2 regions of the Geobacillus lituanicus genome follow, and region 1 is predicted to be linked to the other one. Evidence: a T-box and tRNA genes for the amino acid it is inferred to sense, from the RefSeq annotation. Region 1 holds a T-box; the other holds one or more tRNA genes.
The links. A T-box is a leader RNA that pairs with one kind of tRNA and senses whether it is charged. The one in region 1 lies ahead of thrS (threonine--tRNA ligase), so its partner is inferred to be a tRNA-Thr.

Region 1 (7,515 bases):
TTGCCGGGGACGCCTTTCGCATCGGTCAACGCTTTCAGCATTGTCAACGTTTCATCGAGCTTCACCATCTTGGCACCCCTTTCCGGTTTTGTCCACTTTTTTATTATACTTGAAAAGGCTGACGATTGGCAAAATGAATCATTCGCCACCCGAAAAAAGATCAGTAGCGCTCGTTTTGCCGCTTGTGGTTCACTTCATTTTTCCGCCGATACGCCGCCTCGATGTCGTCGGAAGAAAAACCGAGCGCCACGCCAAGCCGCCAATACTCCGCAAACAGCGCATCATATTCCCCTCGCGCTCTCGTCTCCCCGAACCGCTCGGCGGCGCGAAAGATGGCCAAAAACTGCTCAACAAGCGGCCGCTCGACAGCCGGAAGCTCCCGGCTTTCATAAAACAGCCCGCAATCCAGCCCAAGCGACAATAAAAAATGCAAGCCGTCCACATATTCCTCAAGCACTCGCTCGGCTGGCGCGGGCGGTTTGATGCTCCAAAATTTAAAACAGCGCGTCTCATTGGCCAGCTCCCCAAGTTCGACGAGAAACGCAAGCATTTTCCGATTGAACAAGTCCTCATGCATAAGGCCGTGCTCTGTTTCAATCCGCTCATCCAACATGCGCTGCATATCGTAAAGCAAAGGCCAATCCATGCTCTTTTCCCCCTTCTACCACATCCAGTTCCAATAGAAAAACGCCTCCGCGGCTGCCAGCAGCGGAAGCCCATAGCGAAAAGCCGAATGGCGCGTTTTATGGCGAAACGTGTACATTCCAGCTGCCGCACCGATGGCCCCGCCCGCAAACGCCAGCAGCCAAAGCGTCCGCTCGGCGATGCGAAAGCGGCGGCGTTTCGCTTTTTGTTTGTCGAGCCCCATCATAAAAAAGGCAAGAAGATTGATCGCTATTCCGTATTGTACCATATCCATCCCTTTCCTTGACAGAAAAACAGCAGCGCTGATCGGCTTTCAAGCCCCCCCATTTCGTTGCCGAAGAAAAACGGCCACCCTTTGTCAGGATGGCCGTCATGGTTACTTATTCAAGTTCGCTTTCGCCAAATCGGCGAGTTGGGCAAACGCCGCTTGGTCGTTGACCGCCAAGTCGGCGAGCATTTTCCGGTTGACTTCGACGCCGGCCAATTTCAAGCCGTGCATCAAACGGCTGTACGACAGGCCGTTTTGGCGGGCCGCCGCATTGATGCGGGCGATCCACAGTTTGCGGAAATCGCGCTTCCGTTGACGGCGGTCGCGATACGCATACATGAGCGATTTCATCACTTGCTGGTTCGCAACTCTATATAACGCGTGTTTCGCGCCGAAATAGCCTTTCGCAAGCTTCAATACTTTTTTGCGACGTCTGCGCGTCACTGGTCCACCTTTTACGCGTGGCATAATCGTTCCCTCCTATAGTCGGTCGTTATTTCAAGTTGTCGAGCATTTGGCGAATGCGTTTGAAATCGCCAGGCGAAACGAGCGTCGCTTTGCGCAACTGGCGTTTTTGTTTTTTCGTTTTATTGGCAAACAAGTGGCTCGTATACGCATGGCCGCGTTTCAATTTGCCGCTCGCCGTCTTTTTGAACCGTTTCGCCGAGCCGCGGTGAGTTTTCATTTTTGGCATCACAGTTTCCTCCTTACTTGTTGTCGTTTTTCGGTGCGAGCACGAGAAACATGTTGCGCCCGTCCATTTTCGGCGCCGTTTCGACGACCGCGATGTCGGCGCACGCTTCCGAGAAGCGGTCAAGGACGCGCTGTCCGATTTCTTTATGGGTGATCGCCCGTCCTTTGAAGCGGATCGTCGCTTTCACTTTATCGCCTTTTTCCAAAAACTTGCGCGCGTTGCGCAGTTTCGTGTTGAAGTCATGCTCCTCGATCGTTGGGCTGAGGCGCACTTCTTTCACATTGATGACCTTTTGCTTTTTGCGCGCTTCTTTTTCTTTCTTCTGCTGCTCGAAGCGGAATTTCCCGTAATCCATGATGCGGCAAACAGGCGGTTTGGCGTTCGGCGCCACAAGCACGAGGTCCAAGTTGCGTCTCGCCGCAATTTCGAGCGCTTCCTGCTTCGACTTGATGCCAAGTTGGTCGCCGTTTTGATCGATCAAGCGCACTTCCCGGGCACGAATTTGCTCGTTGATAATGAAATCTTTGCTAATAATGAGCCACCTCCAAGGTTTTTTCCAACTGGCTTGTTTGCCGGCAGAGCCCGCTCTCAACGAAAAAGCGCGGATGCACAAAGCACCCGCGCACGACGTTCGGACAAAAAGTTGGCGAACCGTAACAACCTGCCAACAGCCTTCTTGGCGTCGGTCAGGTGAGAAGCGGGCGCTTCTGCTTTCGTTACAAACAAGCAATCATTCCACTTTATACACTATACCACCTTGGCGATGGCATGTCAAGGAGCGGCTCTTGATAAACACAACGTCCTTTATTATAATGGATTCTCACTTCGTTAGCAAGAGAAAATTTTCAGTTGACCGCAACAATGCGCTCCAGCCTCCGCCTGCGCGCGAAAAAAAAGCGGTCCGAAACGCGTCGGACCGCCATAGGTCGTTCCTTATTTCGCCCGTTTTTCCCGCACGTCTTCCGCTAACAAGGCGGCAAATTCATCAAGCCCCATCGTCCGGCTCTCTTTTTCGCCGTAGCGTCGGACGTTGACCGCTCGCTCGGCCGCCTCTTTGTCGCCGACAACGAGCATGTACGGGATTTTTTGCATTTGCGCTTCGCGGATTTTGTAGCCGATTTTTTCGTCGCGCTCGTCGACTTCAACGCGGAAGCCGCGTTCTTTCAGCGTCCGCTGCACGTCATAGGCGTAATCGAGGTGCGCCTCCGGCGACACCGGGATCACCTTGACTTGAACCGGGGCGAGCCATGTCGGGAACGCGCCTTTGTATTCTTCGATCAAGAACGCGACAAACCGCTCCATCGTTGAGACGACGCCGCGGTGGATGACAACCGGGCGGTGCGGCTTCCCGTCTTCGCCGATGTACGTAAGGTCAAAACGTTCCGGCAAGAGGAAGTCGAGCTGCACCGTTGAGAGCGTTTCGTCTTTGCCGAGCGCCGTGCGCACTTGCACATCGAGCTTCGGCCCGTAAAACGCCGCTTCCCCTTCAGCCTCATAGTAGTCGAGACCGAGCTCGTCCATCGCTTCGCGCAGCATTCGTTGCGCTTTTTCCCACATTTCATCGTCGTCGTAATATTTTTCTTTGTCATGCGGATCGCGGTATGACAAGCGGAACGAGTACTCGTCAAGCCCGAAATCTTTGTATACTTCTAAAATCAAGTTGACGACACGTTTAAACTCGTCTTTAATTTGGTCAGGGCGCACGAAAATATGGGCGTCATTAAGCGTCATGCCGCGGACGCGCTGCAAGCCGGTAAGCGCTCCGGACATTTCGTAGCGGTGCATCGTGCCAAGTTCGGCGATGCGAATCGGCAGCTCACGGTAGCTGTGCAGCTTGCTTTTGTAAATCATCATATGGTGCGGGCAGTTCATCGGACGCAGCACAAGCTGTTCATTGTCCATTTCCATCGGTGGGAACATGTTTTCTTTGTAATGGTCCCAGTGTCCTGACGTTTTGTACAGCTCGACGCTGCCGAGCACCGGCGTATACACATGGTCATAGCCAAGCTCGATTTCTTTGTCGACGATATACCGTTCAATGATCCGGCGGATCGTCGCCCCCTTCGGCAGCCAAAGCGGCAAGCCTTGCCCGACTTTTTGCGACGTCGCAAACAGCTCAAGCTCTTTTCCTAATTTGCGGTGATCGCGCTCCTTTGCCTCTTCGAGAAGATGCAAATAGCGCTCCAAATCTTCCTTCTTGAAAAACGCTGTCCCGTAAATGCGCTGCAGCATTTTGTTGTTGCTGTCACCGCGCCAGTAGGCTCCCGAGATGCTGAGCAGCTTGAATTCTTTGATCTTGCCGGTCGACGGCACGTGCACGCCGCGGCAAAGGTCGAAAAACTCGCCTTGCTCGTAAATGGAAATCGTCTCGCCTTCTGGAATATCAGCGATCAACTCGAGCTTCAACTCATCGCCGATTTCTTCATACAGCCGGATAGCTTCTTCACGGCTCACTTCTTTGCGGACGATATCCAAGTTTTCTTTGACAATGTTGCGCATTTCCGCCTCAATTTTCGGCAAATCGTCCGGCGTCAGCTTATGCTCCATATCGATATCATAGTAGAAGCCGTTTTCAATAACGGGTCCGACGCCGAGCTTGACGTTGCGATACAGCCGTTTGATCGCCTGCGCCATTAAATGGGCGGCGCTATGGCGCAAAATATCAAGCGCCTCTGGCATATCTTGGGTGATAATCACCAGCTCGCCGTCCTCATGAAGCGGCGTGCGCAAATCGACGAACCGGCCGTTCAGTTTCCCGGCGATCGCTTTTTTCTTCAGCCCCGGACTGATCGACGCGGCGATGTCTTCGGTCGATGTCCCGCTCGCAAACTCCTTTTGCGCCCCGTCCGGGAACGTGATGCGAATCATGTCTGGCATCGGCAATCACTCCTTTGTCATAATTAAAAAAGAAAAAAACTCCTCCCTCAAAAGGGACGAGTTTTCGTCGTGGTTCCACCCTTCTTCCCATGGCAACACAACGCCATGGCTCAACAACAATAACGGCTAGCCACCGGCGGCAACTACTGGGCGCTCCGTTCGCTGCCGCAGCTCTGAGGGGGTAAGCGCATTTTTCGTGTTAGGAAGGTTCCAGCCGCCGCCTTCCCTCTCTGGAAACCGTAAAAATGCACCCATATCCTCGTCATCGCTTGTCTATGCGGTTATTCATGTACGATATTATAGCGGAACCGAAAAGAAAAATCAAGATTCTTCCCCATTTCCGGCGCTGGCGACAAACAAGCGGGAAAAATCAGCGCGGCGGCGGAGGCGAAGCCGCTCTTGAAACACGTTTTGCAGCGTCTGCACCATGCCGTCATCCGGGTGGTCGGTATACAGCTCAATTTCCGCCGGAGCAAGCGAGACAAGCGGCGCGAGCACCGAAGAATCGATATACATCGGCTGGCTGACGACGAGATGGCGGTCGATCAGCTGTTTCACTTCCGCCGCCGACAGCTCGCGGCGGTGGCGGTCGTAAAACACGAAGTGCGGCGGGTCGTGCACCAAATACAGGCGCGGCCATTGCGGCGTCCGGCCAACCAGGCATTCGCGCAGCATTTGCACGAAAGTTTGATACTCTTGCTCCAATTTGTACTCGTCAATCGCGAGCCCGACATAATGTTCAAGCCGCTCGATGTACGGCTTCAGCCGAAAGGTGACAAACGACGAAAACGAGAAGGACAGCCCGTCGCGCAAAAACGAAGCGAACGCCTCGCGCAGCAGCGCCATGCGCGAAGCAGCAAACTCCGCCCCTTTCTGATAATCGCGCCGTTCACCGTCCAAAAACGAATGGGCGAGCGCCAAAATTTGCTGCTGTTCCTCGCGGTCGCGAAAATAAAAGACACCGGAAATGATCGACAACAACAGCCGGTCTTCGAGGACAGACTGCACAAATGCAGTCATGGCTGGTATGATATACGTCTCGAGCACGTGCTTCTCGTCGCCGTATATGTAAACCGCCACGGTCTTGTTTCCGTCGTAAGCGGCGTGAAACAGCGGACAGGCATCCCGTTTCCGTTCATTCAGCAGCCAAAACAGTTTCTCCGCCTCGCTTGCCTTGTCAAAATGGATTTCGATCACCCGCTGTCCCCCCTTCTCCGAGATCAACGCTTGGTTTATATATATGGGGACAACCAGCTGTTTAGACTAAAAAAGCGCAAAACGTCCAACGTTTCCCGCCTACAGGGATGCGCCGCTCGGCGGCTGCGGCGGACGGAGCGCACAGACATTCGCAACGGGTTCATTCGCCAAGATGCCCCGCTCCTTGGCGGCTGGCGGAGAATGCATCCTTTCCGCCCCAGCGCAGAAAAACGGCGCCCCCTTGCGTCAGGGGACGCCTTAAGCGCGCCGTTTGACCGCTTATCCATCATTCGCGGCGGTTTGGCCCGGTAATTTCAACCGGGTGCGCGAGTGAGCGGATCCGCTCCATAATGCGGGCGGCTTTCACTTTTTCTTCCTCGCCGCGCTGCGAATACGTCAAATGGTGGGCGAGCTGCTTCATATCAAAGTTGGAGGTGAAAAAGGTCGGCAAATTTTCAAACATCCGGTATTGCAAAATTGGGCCGAGCACATCGTCGCGCACCCAGCTCGACATCGCCTCCGCTCCAAGGTCATCGAGCATGAGCACCGGCACTTTTTTCACATAATCGAGCTTTTCGTTCATCGTCTGATCTTGCAATGAATGCTTCAGCTCGCGAAACAGCTCCGGCACATAGACGATGAGCGACGGAATGTTCCGTTTCGCCAGTTCATTGGCGATCGCCCCGAGCAAATACGTTTTGCCGACGCCGAACGACCCGTACAAGTACAATCCTTTCATTTTTTTCCCCGGCTCGTACTCCGTCACGAACTTCTCTGCAAACTGGATGGCTTTAATGCGCCCATCGTCGCTAAGATCCACATCCGACAGCGAAGCTTGCAAAATTTCCCGCGGCACGAACATGCTTTGAATGAGCGCTTCCTGCCTTCTCCGTTCATCATCTTGCACTTTTTTCGGGCAGCGGTCGTATTCAACGTCAATTCGCCCGCCGGCGACCACCAAGTTCGGATGATACCCCGGCAGCATATTTGGGCATTGCTCGAGCCCTGGGCACTGGCGGCAATGGCCATGTTGCTCGATAAATTCGTACAGCTTCATTAAACTTCGGTCCACCGCATCGCGCGACAGCTGCTGCTCGTGCGCCTGCAAAAACGGCTGCACGTCCGGATGCGTCAAAATATAGCGCCGCATTTGTTCATAGCGCCGCCGGAACCCTTCGTTTCCGAACAGCCGCTGCAACAGTTGATTTACTCGTTCCATCGCCTTTACACCTACGATCCATCACGGTATTTTTTCAGCCGTTCCTCGAGCTCTTTGCGCGCCTGTTCCACATCAAAGTCGTCATCATCCGGCTGGCTGTAATCCATGTTCAGCCAGTCGGGGACGATTTCGGTGCGCACGACTTTGCGCACTGTCCGCGTCCCTTTTTCTTTTTCATTCGCCCAGTTTTGGTACGTCTTTGCTTCCTCTTTAGCCAGCTCCATCGCCTCTTTGACGGTGCGCACCTTTTTGCGCGCCCAATGGCTGGCGATTTTCTCGACATATTTTTTCGATAGTTTCATATTCGTCCGCAGCATGACGTAATAAATCAGCACATTGACGACGCCCGGAAGAAGCTGCTGTTGAAACATAATATCTTCGATCAATTGCAAATCGGCGAGCGACGGCTCCGCTCCCCCGGAAATTTCCTTCAGAAGCTGGCGCGGGGAGATCGTCTCGAGCTGCTTCATCAACGCCTCCTCTTTTGTGCGCGGCTCGATGTGTTCCATCGTCCGGTAAGCGAGCGGCTGCACCCGTTCGACAAGGCGCGGGGCGGCGCCGCCGTGCTCGAGCTCATACCACTCCCGGGCCGCCCGGCGCAGGGCGTCAATGTCA
Region 2 (7,515 bases), 930 kb from region 1:
GGAGGATAGGGCGAGCAGGCGGCTGGAAGAGCCTGTCCAAGCCGCAAGGCTGATCCGTAGGCAAATCCGCGGATTGTAAGGCCAAGCGGTGATGGCGACGGAGTCATCCGGAAGTCCCCGATTTCACACTGCCAAGAAAAGCCTCTAGCGAGGGAAGAGGTGCCCGTACCGCAAACCGACACAGGTAGGCGAGGAGAGAATCCTAAGGCGCGCGGGAGAACTCTCGTTAAGGAACTCGGCAAAATGACCCCGTAACTTCGGGAGAAGGGGTGCTCGTTTGGGTGAAGAGCCCGAACGAGCCGCAGTGAAAAGGCCCAAGCGACTGTTTATCAAAAACACAGGTCTCTGCGAAGCCGAAAGGCGACGTATAGGGGCTGACACCTGCCCGGTGCTGGAAGGTTAAGGGGAGCGCTTAGCGGAAGCGAAGGTGCGAACCGAAGCCCCAGTAAACGGCGGCCGTAACTATAACGGTCCTAAGGTAGCGAAATTCCTTGTCGGGTAAGTTCCGACCCGCACGAAAGGTGTAACGACTTGGGCGCTGTCTCAACGAGAGACCCGGTGAAATTATACTACCTGTGAAGATGCAGGTTACCCGCGACAGGACGGAAAGACCCCGTGGAGCTTTACTGCAGCCTGATATGGAATTTTGGTATCGCTTGTACAGGATAGGTGGGAGCCTGGGAAGCCGGAGCGCCAGCTTCGGTGGAGGCGGCGGTGGGATACCACCCTGGCGGTATTGAAGTTCTAACCCGCACCCCTTAGCGGGGTGGGAGACAGTGTCAGGTGGGCAGTTTGACTGGGGCGGTCGCCTCCCAAAAGGTAACGGAGGCGCCCAAAGGTTCCCTCAGAATGGTTGGAAATCATTCGGAGAGTGCAAAGGCATAAGGGAGCTTGACTGCGAGACGGACAGGTCGAGCAGGGACGAAAGTCGGGCTTAGTGATCCGGTGGTTCCGCATGGAAGGGCCATCGCTCAACGGATAAAAGCTACCCCGGGGATAACAGGCTGATCTCCCCCAAGAGTCCACATCGACGGGGAGGTTTGGCACCTCGATGTCGGCTCATCGCATCCTGGGGCTGTAGTCGGTCCCAAGGGTTGGGCTGTTCGCCCATTAAAGCGGTACGCGAGCTGGGTTCAGAACGTCGTGAGACAGTTCGGTCCCTATCCGTCGCGGGCGCAGGAAATTTGAGAGGAGCTGTCCTTAGTACGAGAGGACCGGGATGGACGCACCGCTGGTGTACCAGTTGTCCCGCCAGGGGCACCGCTGGGTAGCTATGTGCGGACGGGATAAGCGCTGAAAGCATCTAAGCGTGAAGCCCCCCTCAAGATGAGATTTCCCACCGCGTCAGGCGGGTAAGATCCCTCGAAGATGACGAGGTCGATAGGTCCGAGGTGGAAGCGTGGCGACACGTGGAGCTGACGGATACTAATCGATCGAGGGCTTAACCTAGAAAAGCGCAGGCGAGCGGTTCGCCGCGACGGGCAAATGTTCTTCACCCGCAGGGGTGCTAGCACCCCGAGGGGGAAGGTTATTTGACCCCGAGCGGCGGCGAGCCGGAGCTAGACAATGAAAAGTGAAAGCGCCCCGGCTTCTTCCGACGGTTATCTAGTTTTGAAGGAATGAACTTCCTGTTGACAAATAAAGCAGGGTGGATATAATAATTATTGTCTAAAGCAAATCGATCATCCATTGCCTAGTGGTGATAGCGGAGGGGAAACACCCGTTCCCATCCCGAACACGGAAGTTAAGCCCTCCAGCGCCGATGGTAGTTGGGGCCAACGCCCCTGCAAGAGTAGGTCGCTGCTAGGCAATGTTATTCACTTCGCAATAGCTCAGCGACGAGCTTTAGCATCGTTGAATTTACTTTGAATTTACTTTGAGTTGTCCCGACGTATCTGACTCTTTATGAATTGGCTGGCAGAGGAAGGGACACTGATTTTTAGCATGTTGGACTTTTATTTCAAATTGCCTCGACGCATCTCGCTTCCTTGAATTAGTTGGCAGAGGAAGAGGCAACAAGCACATTGAGAAGATGTGCATGACATATAGTTTATTCATCATTCCGCAATAGCTCAGCGGTAGAGCAACCGGCTGTTAACCGGTAGGTCGTAGGTTCGAATCCTACTTGCGGAGCCATTTTTATGCTTCCATAGCTCAGTAGGTAGAGCACTTCCATGGTAAGGAAGAGGTCACCGGTTCGAGCCCGGTTGGAAGCTCCATTTCTCACTGGCCCGTTGGTCAAGTGGTTAAGACACCGCCCTTTCACGGCGGTAACACGGGTTCGAATCCCGTACGGGTCACTTTCGTTCAAATCAACCGCCCTTCGAAGGGCGGTTGATTTGAAAATGTATAGCCACATTGCAACAGTGACATAATAATTACTGGATATCGAATCGTTTCACAGCGTTGGGCTATAGCCAAGCGGTAAGGCAACGGACTTTGACTCCGTGATGCGCTGGTTCGAATCCAGCTAGCCCAGCCATTATTTTTTTGTACATAAAATTTACATGCTATGGGTCATTCGTTCAGCAACGAGCGCTACATCTTCGAATTTGCTTCGAGTTGCCCCGACGCACTTGACATCTTCGAATAAGCTTGTAGAGGAAGGGGCATCGTTGTCTCGGAGTGTTATTGAACCCATGAGCCATTAGCTCAGTAGGTAGAGCAACGAGCGTTACATCATCGAGTTTGCTACGAGTTGTCCCGACGCATCTGACATCTTCGAATATGCTAGTAGAGGAAGGGACATCGTTCACTGTGAGTGTATACCTAACCATGAGCCATTAGCTCAGTAGGTAGAGCAACGAGCGTTGCATCTTCGAATTTGCTTCGAGTTGCCCCGACGCACTTGACATCTTCGAATAAGCTTGTAGAGGAAGGGGCATCGTTGTCTCGGAGTGTTATTGAACCCATGAGCCATTAGCTCAGTAGGTAGAGCAACGAGCGTTACATCATCGAGTTTGCTACGAGTTGTCCCGACGCATCTGACATCTTCGAATATGCTAGTAGAGGAAGGGACATCGTTCACTGTGAGTGTATACCTAACCATGAGCCATTAGCTCAGTAGGTAGAGCATCTGACTTTTAATCAGAGGGTCGGAGGTTCGAGTCCTCCATGGCTCACCATAGCGCGGAAGTAGTTCAGTGGTAGAACACCACCTTGCCAAGGTGGGGGTCGCGGGTTCGAGTCCCGTCTTCCGCTTGGGCGGGGCCTTAGCTCAGCTGGGAGAGCGCCTGCTTTGCACGCAGGAGGTCATCGGTTCGATCCCGATAGGCTCCATCAAGAGCAGACTGCTTGACAACCACAAGCAGTCTGCTCTTTTTTGTTATATCGGTATAAATATTCAAAATTTTGTCAAGTTGAGTCATCCCCTTTCTTTCCTCTACAATAAAGACGTAACGAAAGGAGTGGGAGACAGCATGAAGCCAATTTCAATTATCGGGGTTCCGATGGATTTAGGGCAGACACGCCGCGGCGTTGATATGGGGCCGAGCGCGATGCGTTATGCAGGCATCATCGAACGTCTGGAACGTCTTCATTACGATATTGAAGATTTGGGAGATATTCCAATTGGGAAAGCAGAGCGGTTGTCCGAGCAAGGGGATTCGCGGTTGCGCAATTTGAAAGCGGTTGCGGAGGCGAATGAGAAACTCGCGGCGGCGGTTGACCAAGTCGTTCAGCGGGGGCGCTTCCCACTTGTGCTGGGCGGCGACCATAGCATCGCCATTGGCACGCTCGCCGGGGTGGCGAAACATTATGAGCGGCTTGGAGTGATCTGGTATGACGCGCACGGTGACGTCAATACGGAGGAGACGTCGCCGTCTGGAAACATTCATGGCATGCCGCTGGCGGCGAGCCTCGGGTTTGGCCATCCGGCGCTGACGGGAATCGGTGGATACAGCCCCAAAATCAAGCCGGAACATGTCGTATTGATTGGAGTCCGTTCGCTTGATGAGGGAGAGAAGCGGTTTATTCGCGAAAAAGGAATCAAAATTTACACGATGCATGAGGTTGACCGCCTTGGGATGACGAAAGTGATGGAAGAGACGATCGCGTATTTGAAAGAGCGAACGGATGGCGTCCATTTGTCGCTTGACTTGGATGGCCTTGACCCAAGCGACGCACCGGGGGTTGGGACGCCTGTCATTGGAGGATTGACATACCGCGAAAGCCATTTGGCGATGGAGATGCTGGCCGAAGCACAAATCATCACTTCAGCGGAATTTGTCGAAGTGAACCCGATCTTGGATGAGCGGAACAAAACAGCATCAGTGGCTGTAGCGCTGATGGGGTCGTTGTTTGGTGAAAAACTCATTTAATGCATGTGAGCAAAGAGGGTTGGTTGCGGGATTCACGGATATGATGATGATTTGTTCCCGCTGTTTGTGAAAGAGGGGCTGCCATTTGTTTGGTGTCTCCTCTTTTTCAGTTGTATGATACAATAAATATGTTGCATGAAACTTTTCTTGATCGAGCGCCGTAATATACAGTAAGCCGTGAGGCGGGGGTATTGTATTTTATGGATCTATTTATTAAAAAGAGAATTAAGGCGATCCAAAAAGGGGATCAAAACGCATACGCGGATCTTGTCGATTTGTATAAGGACAAGATTTACCGCCTTTGTTATCGAATGCTCGGCAACCGGCACGAGGCGGAAGATGCGGCACAAGAGGCATTCATCCGCGCTTATGTCCATATTGATACGTACAACCCGGAAATGAAATTTTCCACATGGCTGTACCGGATTGCGACGAATTTAACGATCGATAAGCTGCGGAAACGGAAGCCTGATGTGTATTTGGATGAAGAACTAAACGGTACGGACGGATTGACGATGCAGGCGCAGCTTCCTTCCCGCGAAACATCCCCGGAGGAGGCAGTGGAAAGCCTGGAGCTGCAAGAGACGGTGCAGCGAGCGATTGAGCAGTTGCCGGAAAAATACCGGAGCGTGATCGTGTTGAAATATATGGAAGATTTGTCGTTGCAAGAGATTAGCGAGATTTTAGGGTTGCCGGTCGGCACGGTGAAAACGCGGCTGCATCGCGGCCGCGAAGCGTTGCGCAGGCAATTGGGTCATTTATAAGAGGGTGGGAGACTATGGAATGTCCGAAAGAAATCGTGTTGCTCATGCACAGCTATTTTGATGGAGATCTCCAGCCAGAAGGAGAGCAGCAGCTGAAAGAACATTTGCGTTCGTGCGCTGCGTGCGCTGCCCATTTTCACGAGCTGAAAAAGACGGTTGCTTTCCTCCAATATGCCGCCCACGTTGCGGCGCCGCCGTCGTTTGCAGCCAAGGTTATGGAGGCGATGCCGAAAGAGAGAAAGACCGCGCGGCTGCGCCGCTTCCTGCATCGCCACCCGCTGCTTACGGCTGCCTCGTTGTTTTTAGCGCTCACTTTCGGCAGCTTAGCTTCTTCATGGGGGGAAAGAGGCGCGTTTTCCGTCTCAGCTGATGAACATGTCATCATCCGCGATCATACAGTGATCGTGCCGGAAGGGCAAACAGTTAAAGGGGATATTACAGTTCGCAATGGATCGATTCGGATTGAAGGAACGGTCGATGGGGATGTGACGGTGATCCACGGGAAGAAATATATGGCGTCTGCTGGACAAGTAACCGGGGAAGTAGAAGAAATTAATCAAGTGTTTGAATGGATTTGGTATAATATTAAAGAGAGGGTTCACCATGCGCTCCAATCCCTTGAATGATGGCAGCCATCGTCCGATGGCTTTTTCCATGACCATCGGAAGGTTGGAATTAGAGATAAAGGAAGTGTGAAGATGTCCTTCGAAGAGCTCCCCATCGTGTCATATTTGTTAAAAGTGGTTGATATCCTTGTCGTTTGGTATGTGATTTACAAGTTGATCATGATGATTCGCGGGACGAAGGCCATTCAGCTGTTAAAAGGCATTTTTTTAATTATTTTGGTTCGTTTCGTGAGCAATTATCTCGGTTTGACAACGCTGCAATGGCTGATGGATCAGGCGATCATTTGGGGATTTCTCGCGATCATCATTATTTTTCAGCCGGAATTGCGGCGCGCCCTCGAGCAGCTTGGCCGTGGACGGCTGTTTACACGCAGCACAGTCAATGAAGACGAGGAACGGCTGCAGATGGTGGAAGCCATCGTCAAAGCCACGGAGTATATGGCGAAGCGGCGCATCGGGGCGCTCATTTCGATCGAGCGGGAAACCGGAATGGGTGATTATGTGGAAACGGGGATTACGCTTAACGCACATGTATCGCCGGAGCTGCTCATTAATATTTTCATTCCGAACACCCCGCTTCATGACGGAGCGGTGATTATTCAAAAAAATCAAATCGCTGCGGCCGCTTGTTATTTGCCGCTATCGGAGAGTCCGTTCATTTCAAAGGAACTCGGGACGCGCCATCGGGCGGCGCTCGGCATCAGCGAAGTGACTGACAGCGTCACCGTCGTCGTGTCGGAAGAGACGGGAGCAGTATCGTTGACGAAAAACGGCGAGCTGTACCGTGATTTAACGATCGATGAGTTTCGGGAGCTGTTAACGGGGGAACTTGCTCCTGCGACGAAGGCGTCCGCTTCTTCCCGTTGGCAGTGGAGGGGGAAGAAACATGGATAAGTTGATGGACCATCCTTGGTTTATTCGTGTCGTCTCTTTATTGCTGGCGATTATGCTGTATATGTCGGCCAATGTCGGGGCGAAAACCGGTGAAACGCGCAACACGTTTGGCCAGGAAGATACGGAAACGTTGATCGATATTCCGGTGGTCGCTTACTATGATGAAGACAACTTGGTCGTATTCTGGCGTCCCGAAATACGTGAACGTTACGCTCCAAGGCCCGGCAAGCATCGTCAAACCGACGGCTCTGCAGCGAAATTTCGAGGTGTATGTCGATTTAACGGAATTGCCGTTAGGGACATACACGGTGCCGATCAAATACAAGGACATCTCGGAAAAGCTGAAGGTGAATATCCAGCCGGCTTCAGTGAAAGTGACGATCCGTGAAAAAGTATCGAAACGCTTTTCGGTCGGCGTCGAATTTTTCAATCGAAACAAAATGCCGGATGGCTATTCCGTTGGAGAACCGACTGTGAAACCAGATGCCGTGACGATTACCGGGGCGAAGGAACTAATCGACGAGATTGCGTTTGTCAAAGCCATCGTCGACTTAGATGGGGCGACGGAAACGCTGACGAGAGAAGCGCGCGTTCGGGTGTACGATCGACGGGGAAATGAGTTGGATATTGAGCCAGAGCCATCGTCGGTGGAAGTAACCGTGCCGGTGAAAAGCCCGAGCAAGACGGTGCCGGTTCAAGTGCGAACAACTGGGGAGTTGCCGGATGGTGTGCATCTTGTCAGCATCACGCCGGAGCCGGATCGAGTGACGATTTATGGACCGAAGGAAGTGTTGAACCATATTGACAAGCTGGAAGGATTGACCGTTGATTTGGACGACATTACCGACGATGCGACGGTAGAACTTGACGCTCCGCTCCCTGATGGCGCAAAAAACGTCGATCCAGACAAAA

Region 2: it encodes a tRNA-Thr, which carries the amino acid that the T-box ahead of thrS (threonine--tRNA ligase) is inferred to sense. The anticodon was not compared.

The regions. Positions count from the first base shown of each region.
Region 1 is NZ_CP194773.1:2,851,880-2,859,394, forward strand. It holds gene ACR1UW_RS14605 (M42 family metallopeptidase) at 1-68, opposite strand, end outside; gene ACR1UW_RS14610 (dUTP diphosphatase) at 161-646, opposite strand; gene ACR1UW_RS14615 (DUF1294 domain-containing protein) at 662-913, opposite strand; gene rplT (50S ribosomal protein L20) at 1,022-1,381, opposite strand; gene rpmI (50S ribosomal protein L35) at 1,407-1,607, opposite strand; gene infC (translation initiation factor IF-3) at 1,621-2,199, opposite strand; ribosomal protein L20 leader region at 2,195-2,326, opposite strand; gene thrS (threonine--tRNA ligase) at 2,541-4,484, opposite strand; T-box leader at 4,534-4,759, opposite strand; gene ytxC (putative sporulation protein YtxC) at 4,806-5,681, opposite strand; gene dnaI (primosomal protein DnaI) at 5,968-6,900, opposite strand; gene ACR1UW_RS14650 (replication initiation and membrane attachment family protein) at 6,912-7,515, opposite strand, start outside.
Region 2 is NZ_CP194773.1:545,717-553,231, forward strand. It holds rRNA gene ACR1UW_RS02730 (23S ribosomal RNA) at 1-1,449, shown strand, start outside; rRNA gene rrf (5S ribosomal RNA) at 1,693-1,809, shown strand; tRNA gene ACR1UW_RS02740 (tRNA-Asn) at 2,062-2,136, shown strand; tRNA gene ACR1UW_RS02745 (tRNA-Thr) at 2,144-2,219, shown strand; tRNA gene ACR1UW_RS02750 (tRNA-Glu) at 2,229-2,300, shown strand; tRNA gene ACR1UW_RS02755 (tRNA-Gln) at 2,408-2,482, shown strand; tRNA gene ACR1UW_RS02760 (tRNA-Lys) at 3,050-3,125, shown strand; tRNA gene ACR1UW_RS02765 (tRNA-Gly) at 3,130-3,201, shown strand; tRNA gene ACR1UW_RS02770 (tRNA-Ala) at 3,207-3,279, shown strand; gene rocF (arginase) at 3,420-4,319, shown strand; gene sigW (RNA polymerase sigma factor SigW) at 4,520-5,083, shown strand; gene rsiW (anti-sigma-W factor RsiW) at 5,098-5,709, shown strand; gene cdaA (diadenylate cyclase CdaA) at 5,782-6,603, shown strand; partial or broken gene ACR1UW_RS02795 (CdaR family protein) at 6,596-7,515, shown strand, end outside.